DNA from 2 places in the Pseudomonas sp. IAC-BECa141 genome. Region 1 is predicted to be linked to the other one. Evidence: predicted binding sites of a transcription regulator. Region 1 holds the regulator's gene; the other holds the start of a gene.
What was found. Region 1 encodes FliA, which starts transcription of late flagellar genes. Its sites were predicted from a motif close to CTAAAGTTTNNNNNNNNNNNGCCGNTAA; they were not measured.

Region 1 (7,952 bases):
CTTCAGCCTTGACGGCGCTCAGCGAGTCCAGCAACTGTTCAAATTCGTTATCGGTGATGTCGCCGGAGTCGCCGGTTTCGTTTTCAACGACCAGCTCTTCGATCATCTCGGCAACGGGCGAAGCCGGGGCTTCATCCGCCGATTGCGGCTCGGCCAGGCGCGCCAGAGCGGCCAGCAGTTCCGGGGTGGCGGCGGTGATCGGGCTGCGATCACGGACTTCGCCGAACATGCTGTTCACCGCGTCCAGCGCTTCGAGCACCACGTCCATCAGTTCTGCATCGACGCGTCGCTCACCCTTGCGCAGGATGTCGAACACGTTTTCGGCGATGTGACAGCACTCCACCAGCTCGTTGAGCTGAAGGAAGCCGGCGCCCCCTTTTACAGTGTGGAAACCGCGAAAAATTGCGTTGAGCAGATCTGCGTCATCCGGGCGGCTTTCCAGCTCGACCAGTTGTTCGGACAGTTGCTCAAGAATCTCGCCGGCCTCAACCAGGAAATCCTGAAGGATCTCTTCATCGGCGCCGAAGCTCATTAATGGGGTGCTCCTACAGGTCTAAAAACCCAAAAAAACTCAAAATCCAAGGCTGGATAGCAAATCGTCCACATCGTCCTGACCGGACACAACGTCTTCTCGTTTATCGGCATGAATCTGCGGACCTTCACCCTGCGAGAGATGTTTTTGTGGATCTTTTTCAGCAAGCATCGCCGCACGGTCATGTTCGATGCCCGCAAAGCGGTCCACCTGGCTGGCCATGAGCACGAGCTTGAGCAGGTTGCTTTCGACTTCGGTGACCAATTGGGTCACACGCTTGATCACTTGACCGGTGAGGTCCTGGTAATCCTGGGCGAGCAGAATGTCGTTCAGATTGCTCGACACCGCGCGGTTGTCCGCGCTGCTGCGTGCCAGAAAACCGTCGACCCGGCGCGCCAGTTCACGGAACTCTTCAGCCCCGACCTCACGGCGCATGAAGCGGCCCCAGTCGGCGCTCAAGGCCTGGGCTTCGTCAGCCAGGCCATTGACCACAGGGGTCGCGCTCTCCACCAGATCCATGGTGCGGTTGGCGGCAGCTTCGGTCAGTTTGACCACGTAGCCCAGGCGCTCGGTAGCGTCGGTGATTTGCGACACTTCCTCAGCCTGTGGCATGTGCGGATCGATCTGGAAATTGACGATCGCACTGTGCAGTTCACGCGTGAGCTTGCCCACTTCCTGGTACAGGCCACGGTCACGGGTCTGATTGAGCTCATGGATCAGTTGCACCGCGTCGCCGAACCTGCCCTTTTCAAGGCTTTCGACCAGTTCGACCGCGTGTTTTTTCAGGGTCGACTCGAAGTCGCCCTGTGAAGATTCTTTATGCTCCATAGCTCCCCCGCGCGTTCATCAGCCGATGCGTTCGAAAATCTTCTCGATTTTTTCTTTCAACGCCTGGGCCGTGAAAGGTTTGACCACATAGCCGTTCACGCCGGCCTGGGCCGCTTCGATGATCTGCTCGCGCTTGGCTTCAGCGGTCACCATCAGCACCGGCAGGTGCTTGAGTTTTTCATCGGCGCGCACGTGGCGCAGCAGGTCGATACCGGTCATGCCGGGCATGTTCCAGTCGGTCACCAGAAAGTCGATGCTGCCGCTGTTGAGCACCGGAATGGCGGTGGTGCCATCGTCGGCTTCAACGGTGTTGGTGAACCCCAGATCACGCAACAGGTTCTTGATGATCCGCCGCATCGTTGAGAAGTCATCAACGATGAGGATTTTCATGTCTTTGTTCAATTCGACCTCCAAGCAGTCTTAAACGCGCCCAGCACCTGGACGCGCCATTTCAATCAATCCGGCAAAACACTCGATGACTGTCTGGAGCACAACAGATCGAGACCGGTGCCGTTCACCACCGCACCAGCCTCGTTCGCAGTGTCCCCACACTGCCTTCAGCGCGCTCGCCACTCCCCCAAACGCCCCCGCAAGCGGGCCGCGCACTGGCTGTGTAACTGGCTGACCCGCGATTCACTGACGCCAAGGACTTCACCGATCTCCTTGAGGTTCAGCTCTTCGTCGTAGTACAGCGCCAACACCAGTCGCTCACGCTCCGGCAAATTGGCAATCGCGTCCGCCAGCGCGGCCTGGAAACGTTCGTCCTCCAGATCGCGCGACGGCTCCAGATGAGCACTGGCGCCATCCTCGTGCAGCCCTTCGTGTTCGCCGTCCTGCAACAGGTCGTCGAAACTGAACAGCCGGCTGCCCAGGGTGTCGTTCAAAATCCCGTAGTAATCGTCGAGACTCAATTGGAGTTCGGCCGCAACTTCGTGATCTTTAGCGTCACGGCCGGTTTTAGCTTCAATTGCTCGAATCGCGTCGCTGACCATGCGCGTATTGCGGTGAACCGAGCGCGGTGCCCAGTCCCCCTTACGGACTTCATCGAGCATCGCACCGCGGATCCGGATGCCCGCGTACGTTTCAAAACTGGCGCCCTTGCTCGCGTCGTATTTGGTCGAGACTTCAAGCAGGCCGATCATCCCGGCCTGGATCAGGTCTTCGACCTGCACACTGGCCGGCAATCGCGCCAGCAAGTGGTAGGCGATGCGCTTGACCAGCGGCGCGTAACGCTCGATCAGCTCGTACTGCGCATCACGCGCCGACTTTTTGTAAAGGTTCATACCGCTGGCGGTCATAGCACAGGTCCTGCCGTTTGCTGCACGAGGCGCTCGACGAAAAATTCGAGGTGGCCGCGCGGATTGGCGGGCAGCGGCCAGGTGTCGACCTTCTGTGCGATCGCCTTGAACGCCAGTGCGCACTTGGAACGCGGGAAGGCTTCATAGACCGCACGCTGCTTCTGCACCGCTTTGCGCACGCTTTCGTCGTAGGGCACCGCGCCGACGTATTGTAGGGCGACGTCGAGGAAGCGATCCGTGACCTTGGTCAACTTGGCGAACAGATTGCGACCTTCCTGCGGGCTCTGGGCCATGTTGGCCAGGACGCGGAAGCGGTTCATGCCGTAATCGCGGTTCAGCAGCTTGATCAGCGCGTAGGCGTCGGTGATCGAGGTCGGCTCGTCGCAGACCACCAGCAACACTTCCTGCGCTGCGCGAACGAAACTGACTACCGAGTCACCAATACCTGCAGCGGTGTCGATCACCAGCACGTCGAGGTTGTCGCCGATGTCGCTGAAGGCCTGGATCAGGCCGGCATGCTGGGCCGGGCTCAAGTGAACCATGCTCTGGGTGCCGGAAGCGGCCGGCACGATGCGGATCCCGCCGGGGCCCTGCAACAGCACGTCGCGCAGCTCGCAGCGGCCTTCGATCACATCGGCCAGGGTACGTTTGGGGGTGAGGCCCAGCAGAACGTCGACGTTCGCCAGCCCCAGGTCGGCGTCCAGCAGCATGACCCGACGGCCAAGCTCTGCCAGGGCCAGGGACAAGTTCACTGACACATTAGTCTTGCCGACGCCACCTTTGCCGCCGGTCACCGCGATCACCTGTACGGGATGCATGCTGCCCATGTTATTTCTTTACCTTGTCTTGCATAGACGGAGGCCACATTACTGGCTGCGCGTTCACAACCGGAACAATGCATGGCAGACCATCGATGTAGGTACAAAAACGGTTCATTACCTCAGCCAACCTGCTTGGTCGGGCTGTGGTAGATATCAGCGAACATGTCAGCCATGGCTTCTTCGCTGGGTTCTTCCTGCATTTGCACACTGACGGCGCGGCTGACCAGTTGATGACGGCGCGGCAGATGCAGATCATCCGGAATACGCGGCCCATCGGTCAGGTAGGCAACCGGCAGTTCGTGACTGATCGCCAGGCTCAACACTTCGCCAAGGCTTGCCGTCTCATCCAGTTTAGTCAGGATGCACCCGGCCAGCCCGCAACGCTTGTAACTGTGATAAGCGGCGGTTAGAACCTGTTTCTGGCTGGTGGTTGCCAGCACCAGATAATTTTTTGACCGAATGCCACGACCGGCCAGACTTTCCAGCTGCATGCGCAGGGCCGGATCGCTGGCCTGCAGGCCGGCGGTGTCGATCAGCACCACGCGCTTGCGCAGCAGAGGATCCAGCGCCTGCACCAGGGACTGGCCCGGATCGACGTGGGTCACCGACACATTGAGGATGCGGCCCAGCGTTTTGAGCTGCTCCTGCGCGCCGATGCGGAAACTGTCCATGCTCACCAGCGCGATGTTCTGCGCGCCGTACTTGAGCACGTAGCGGGCGGCCAGTTTGGCCAGGGTGGTGGTCTTGCCCATGCCGGCAGGACCGACCATGGCAATGACCCCGCCCTCTTCCAGCGGCTCGACTTCCGGCACGGCAATCATTCGTGCCAGATGCGCCAGCAGCATGCGCCAGGCCTGACGAGGCTCGTCGATCTCGGTGATCATCGACAGCAGATCGCGGGACAGCGGGCCGGACAAACCGATGCGTTGCAGACGACGGTACAGATTGGCCTGGGCCGGACGACTGCCTTGCAACTGGTTCCAGGCCAGGGTGCCGAGTTGCACTTCCATCAGTTCGCGCAGGCTGTTGAGTTCAAAACGCATCGAGTCCAGCGCACGCGGGTCAACGCCAGCGGAAACCGGTGCAGGCGCCGGTGCCGGACGGGCCGGAGCCTCGTAGGTCGGTTCGGTCAGCGGTTCGGCAGCGGTCAGCGGCAGGCCGGCCGTCAACGGCAACCCGGCGAACAGCTGGCGATTGGTGTTGCCGTCGGCTTCGCCACGCAGGCTCAGCTCGGCCTGGGCGGTGACGATGCGCGACTGAGTCTTGCGCAGCTCATCCTCGAGTTCCATGTTCGGAACACGCGGGGCCAGCGCCGACAGTTTGTAATCGAGCGCCGCCGTCAGCTCGACGCCGCCGGCGATGCGGCGGTTGCCAATAATGGCGGCATCAGCGCCCAGCTCATCACGAACCAGCTTCATGGCCTGACGCATATCGGCGGCGAAAAAACGCTTAACTTGCATAAACCACTACCTCAGCCGTTGGGCCCTACTGTCGCAACGATGGTCACTTGCTTGTTGTCCGGAATTTCCTGGTAGGCCAGCACATGCAGTCCGGGAACTGCCAGGCGACCAAAGCGCGAGAGCATCGCGCGAACCGGGCCTGCTACCAACAGGATCACCGGCTGACCTTGCATTTCCTGGCGCTGCGCCGCTTCAATCAGCGAACGCTGCAGCTTCTCGGCCATGCTCGGCTCCAGCAGAACGCCCTCTTCCGAGCCTTGTCCTGCCTTCTGCAGACTATTGAGCAATATTTGTTCCAACCTTGGCTCCAGCGTGATAACTGGCAGCTCCGACTCAGTCCCTACAATGCTTTGGACGATGGCACGGGAAACGCCGACCCGCACAGCGGCCACCAAAGCGGCGGTATCTTGACTCTTGGCGGCATTGTTGGCGATGGCTTCGGCAATGCTGCGGATATCGCGCACCGGCACGTGTTCGGCCAGCAACGCCTGCAATACTTTGAGCAGCTGCGACAGCGTGACCACGCCCGGCACCAGCTCTTCGGCCAGCTTCGGCGAGCTCTTGGCCAGCAATTGCATCAGTTGCTGTACTTCTTCGTGGCCGATCAGCTCGCTGGAGTGCTTGTACAGAATCTGGTTCAAGTGGGTCGCAACCACGGTGCTGGCATCGACCACGGTGTAACCGAGCGATTGCGCCTGCGCGCGCTGGCTGACCTCGATCCACACCGCCTCCAGGCCGAAAGCCGGATCTTTGGCGGTAATCCCGTTGAGCGTGCCGTAGACCTGCCCCGGGTTGATCGCCAGTTCGCGATCCGGGTAGATCTCGGCCTCGGCCAGGATCACGCCCATCAGCGTCAGGCGATAGGCGCTCGGCGCCAGGTCGAGGTTGTCGCGGATGTGCACGGTCGGCATCAGGAAGCCCAGATCCTGCGAAAGCTTCTTGCGCACGCCCTTGATCCGCGCCAGCAACTGGCCGCCCTGGTTGCGGTCCACCAGCGGAATCAAGCGGTAGCCGACTTCCAGGCCGATCATGTCGATCGGGGTCACGTCGTCCCAGCCCAACTCCTTGGTTTCCATGGCGCGGGCCGGCGACGGCAGCAGCTCCTGCTGGCGCTTGACCTCTTCCAGCGCGACGACCCTGGCCACGTTCTGCTTCTTCCAGAACAGGTAAGCGCCACCGGCAGCCAGAGCAGCCATGCTCAGGAACGAGAAGTGCGGCATGCCCGGCACCAGGCCCATGACCGCCATCAGACCGGCAGCCACCGCCAGCGCTTTGGGCGAGGCGAACATCTGGCGGTTGATCTGCTTGCCCATGTCTTCCGAGCCGGAAGCACGGGTCACCATGATTGCTGCTGCTGTAGATAACAACAGTGATGGCAATTGCGCCACTAAACCGTCACCGATAGTCAGCAAGGCGTAAACCTTGCCCGCATCGGCGAAGCTCATGTTGTGCTGGAAGATACCGACGGCCATGCCGCCGATCAGGTTGATGAACAGAATCAGCAAGCCAGCGATGGCATCACCACGCACGAATTTGCTGGCACCGTCCATCGAACCGTAGAACTCTGCCTCCTGGGCCACTTCCTGACGACGGGCCTTGGCCTGGGCCTGATCGATCAGACCGGCGTTAAGGTCGGCGTCGATCGCCATTTGTTTGCCGGGCATCGCATCGAGGGTGAAACGCGCGCTCACCTCGGAAATCCGCCCGGCACCCTTGGTCACCACGACGAAGTTGATGATCATCAAGATCGCGAAAACCACGATACCGACCACGTAGTTACCGCCGATCACCACCTCACCGAAGGCCTGGATCACCTTACCGGCAGCGGCGTGGCCGTCCTGACCGTGGAGCATCACCACACGGGTCGAGGCCACGTTCAGCGCCAGTCGCAACAGCGTCGCCACCAGCAGGATCGTCGGGAACACCGCGAAATCCAGCGGCCGCAAGGCGTACACGCAGACCAGCAGCACGACGATGGACAGGGCAATGTTGAAGGTGAAGAACACGTCGAGCAGGAACGGCGGCACCGGCAACATCATCATCGCCAGCATGACCAGCAGCAACAGCGGCACACCCAGATTGCCCCGACTGAGGTCGGCAATGTTCGAGCGAGCACTGTTGATTAACTGAGAGCGATCCACCGGTTTTCCCCGTTCCTTTAAAGCAAACTTTTGACGCCCGAAGCAGGCGCACGGCGGCTACTGCAAGAAGCCTTCCAACTTTTGCGGGGGATTGAAATAGAGGGGCGACGGACCTGAATGAGAGGGGGCAAGTGCACCGAGTCCGGCGCAAGCCTGCCCCAGCGACAGAGCAATGCGAAGATTTGAAATCTCGCCGGTCAACCGGCAACCAAAACATGGGCTTTCGTAATAGGACCGAAAGACAGCGCTGCGCTATCGAGGTAGTGCGTTCCCTTGAACACACTTTCCCCGCCGACATCAACAACCTCCTCGTCAGCCTGCATAAGCACCACTCTGGTTTCAGGTGCGGCGCCAGAGAACAGATCATCACTCTCCATCAGATTCAGGGCCCATTCGAAGAATATGCGCGGCAGGTCGCTGATCTCGATCAGTGGATAGCCCGCACTCAGGCGAAAGTACTGCCTGGCTGTCACACGAAGCCAATTGTTGACGACAACGAACGAGGGTTTTTCATACCTACGCTCCAGCGGTTCACCCCCACTCGACCATTGATCCATGTAAAAGCTGGAGTGGGTAAACAGGGCAAACAACGCTTGGTTATCGCGGATATTACCTGCCGCATCGAAGAAGTAATTGTAGGCATAGTGATAGGCGAACCCACCCATTTCAGGCCGGATCGCATTGATCGGCCAATCAAGATAATTCGGGATGTACTGATTGGCCATGACCATGAAATTGAGAAAGTCCAGCTTCAGGTCGAACGTCACCTCATAGAAGATGGCCCGCTCTCCTGCGTCCCTTTCCAGCCTCCCTGAAACAAACTCCAGCTCCATGCCCGACAGTTTTCGGTAAACGCGCGTCGCCATGATGAA
Region 2 (3,226 bases), 3.1 Mb from region 1:
GCGGTGCCGAGTCGGTACCCAGGAAGAACTTTGCGCTGCCGCTGGTGGCGGCGTCGAGCAGGGCTTCCTGGTGCGTGTTGCGCTTGAGGATCGGCAGGCAATAGAAGTGCGGCCGGATCCCGCCTACCAGCATGTGGTTGCGGTTGTAGAGCAGGTGATGCGCGGTGATGGTCGCGCCGACGTTGGCCGAGGCCTCGTTGACGAACTGCACGGCATCGCCGGTAGTGATGTGTTCGAACACCACTTTCAGTGTCGGGAAACGCTCGACCACGCGGCGCATGTGCTCATCGATGAAGATTTTTTCGCGGTCGAACACGTCGACGTCGCCACGGGTGACTTCACCGTGGATCAACAGCGGCATGCCGACTTCGGCCATGGCTTCCAGCGCCGGGAAAATCTTGTCGATGCTGGTGACCCCGGAATCGGAGTTGGTGGTGGCGCCGGCCGGGTACAGCTTGGCGGCATGCACGAAACCGCCGGCCTTGGCCTCACGGATTTCTTCGGGCTGGGTGCGGTCGGTGAGGTACAGCACCATCAGCGGCTCGAAACGACTGCCGGCCGGGCGGGCAGCGAGAATCCGCTGGCGATAGCCGTCGGCTTCAGCGGCGTTGCGCACCGGAGGTACCAGGTTGGGCATGATGATTGCGCGACCAAAGGTGCGCGCGACATCCGCAACGGTATTGGTCAACACGGCACCATCGCGAAGATGAATGTGCCAGTCGTCGGGACGCAGCAGGGTCAGGCGGTCGGACATGAGGGAATTCCAGGCGGGTCAAACTGAGGCGAATGCTACCGGAAAAGACTCTTGCAGGCACTCGCTATCAAGTTTTGCGACGAGCGTCCGATATCCCAAAGGTATGCCGTAAAGATGTATGTCTCGGTCTTTTTTGTTGTAGAAGCCAATGGAGCCTCCCGTGCGCCAGCGATATTTAGCCTTGCTCAGTGTGTTTGCCAGCCTTCCCGCGATGGCACTGACCTACCAGACACGTCTGGAGAACATTGAGTGGACGGTCGAAGGCGACAAGTTCGAGTGCCGCCTGACGCAGCCGATCACCGACTTCGGCTCGGGGCAGTTCGTGCGCAAGGCCGGCGAGCAGGCGATCTTCCGTCTGAATGCCTACAACGCGATGCTGGGCGGTGGTTCGGCAACCTTGCTGGCGGCGGCCGCGCCCTGGCAGCCGGGACGCAATGACATCAACCTGGGCAGTGTCAGGATCGGCACCGGCAACGTGCTGTTCAACAGTTCGCAATCGCAGGCTGGCGGGCTGATCAGCGGTTTGCTGGAAGGTCGTAGCCCGGTGGTGCGACGTGCCTCCGGTGATGGACGGGTCTCCGAAGTGCGGCTGCTGCCGGTCAAGTTCAGCAAGGCGTTCAACGACTACCAGACCTGCGTGGCGAAATTGCTCCCGCAGAATTTCGATCAGGTCAAAAACTCGCAGGTCGGTTTTCCGGGCGAAGGCACCGATCTGGACGCCGCCGCGAAAGCCAAACTGCAAGTGATGCTCGAATTCATGAAGGCCGATCCGACGGTCAATCACATTGAGCTCGACGGCTATTCCGACAACAGTGGCAATCGCCTGACCAATCGTGAGTTGTCGCGCCGTCGTGCGCTGGCGGTGGTCGATTTCTTCAAGGCCAACGGCATCGCCGAATCGCAGATCACCGTGCGTTTCCACGGCGAACAATACCCGCTGGTCCCGAACACCAACGCCGCCAACCGGGCGAAAAATCGCCGGGTCAGCGTGAAGTTGGCCCGGGTGGCACCGGTTACCGCCCCAGCACCTCAAGCCAGCACGCCTGCCAACACGGCGGCGACTTCCTGACCTGTCGGTCATCGTCGCCCTCTCGACAGATTCTGTCGCTTTGTCGTCTTAAGCTGTCGCGCCTCTGTAAATTATCGCGTTTGAGCGGTAGACTCCTCGGCTTTCCGTAGAACCCCGTGGAGTGATGGCATGGCGGACGTAAACAAGGTCGTTCTGGCGTATTCCGGCGGCCTGGACACTTCGGTGATCCTCAAGTGGCTGCAGGATACTTATAACTGTGAAGTCGTGACCTTCACCGCTGACCTGGGTCAGGGCGAAGAAGTCGAGCCGGCCCGCGCCAAGGCGCAGGCCATGGGCGTCAAAGAAATCTACATCGACGACCTGCGCGAAGAATTCGTGCGTGACTTCGTGTTCCCGATGTTCCGCGCCAACACTGTTTACGAAGGCGAGTACCTGCTGGGTACTTCCATCGCGCGTCCGCTGATCGCCAAGCGTCTGATCGAAATCGCCAACGAAACCGGCGCTGACGCCATTTCCCACGGCGCCACCGGCAAGGGCAACGACCAGGTACGTTTCGAACTGGGTGCCTACGCGCTCAAGCCAGGCGTGAAAGTGATCGCTCCATGGCGCGAGTGGGACCTGCTGTCCCGCGAGAAACTGATGGACTACGCCGAGAAGCACGCGATCCCGATCGAGCGTCACGGCAAGAAGAAGTCCCCGTACTCGATGGATGCCAACCTGTTGCACATCTCCTATGAAGGCGGCGTGCTGGAAGACACCTGGACCGAGCACGAAGAAGACATGTGGCGCTGGACCGTCTCCCCGGAGAAGGCTCCCGACACCCCTCAGTATCTGGAACTGACCTACCGCAACGGCGACATCGTCGCGCTGGACGGCGTTGAAATGACCCCGGCCACCGTGCTGGCGACGCTGAACAAAATCGGTGGCGAACACGGCATCGGCCGTCTGGACATCGTCGAGAACCGTTATGTCGGCATGAAGTCCCGTGGCTGCTACGAAACCCCGGGCGGCACCATCATGCTGCGCGCTCACCGCGCCATCGAATCGATCACCCTGGACCGCGAAGTCGCTCACTTGAAAGACGAGCTGATGCCGAAGTACGCCAGCCTGATCTACACCGGCTACTGGTGGAGCCCTGAGCGTCTGATGCTGCAACAGATGATCGACGCCTCGCAGGTCAACGTGAACGGCGTTGTGCGCCTGAAGCTGTACAAGGGCAACGTAATCGTGACCGGCCGCAAGTCCGACGATTCGCTGTTCGACGCCAACATCGCGACTTTCGAAGAAGACGGCGGCGCCTACAACCAGGCCGACGCGGCGGGCTTCATCAAGCTCAACGCGCTGCGCATGCGCATTGCCGCCAACAAGGGCCGCAAGCTGTTCTGAGTCCTTCGGGGCTGATGTGAAAAAAACGGCCTTGTCGTAGCGACAAGGCCGTTTTT

Region 2: a site for FliA is predicted at 821-848, ahead of I5961_RS22465 (flagellar protein MotY). Genes of this name have one in related genera too.

What each region holds. Positions count from the first base shown of each region.
Region 1 is NZ_CP065410.1:1,744,575-1,752,526, reverse strand. It holds gene I5961_RS07930 (chemotaxis protein CheA) at 1-532, opposite strand, end outside; gene I5961_RS07925 (protein phosphatase CheZ) at 572-1,360, opposite strand; gene I5961_RS07920 (chemotaxis response regulator CheY) at 1,379-1,750, opposite strand; gene fliA (RNA polymerase sigma factor FliA) at 1,918-2,658, opposite strand; gene fleN (flagellar synthesis regulator FleN) at 2,655-3,485, opposite strand; gene flhF (flagellar biosynthesis protein FlhF) at 3,599-4,939, opposite strand; gene flhA (flagellar biosynthesis protein FlhA) at 4,951-7,080, opposite strand; gene I5961_RS07895 (hypothetical protein) at 7,278-7,952, opposite strand, start outside.
Region 2 is NZ_CP065410.1:4,913,618-4,916,843, reverse strand. It holds gene pyrC (dihydroorotase) at 1-754, opposite strand, end outside; gene I5961_RS22465 (flagellar protein MotY) at 915-1,823, shown strand; gene I5961_RS22460 (argininosuccinate synthase) at 1,953-3,170, shown strand.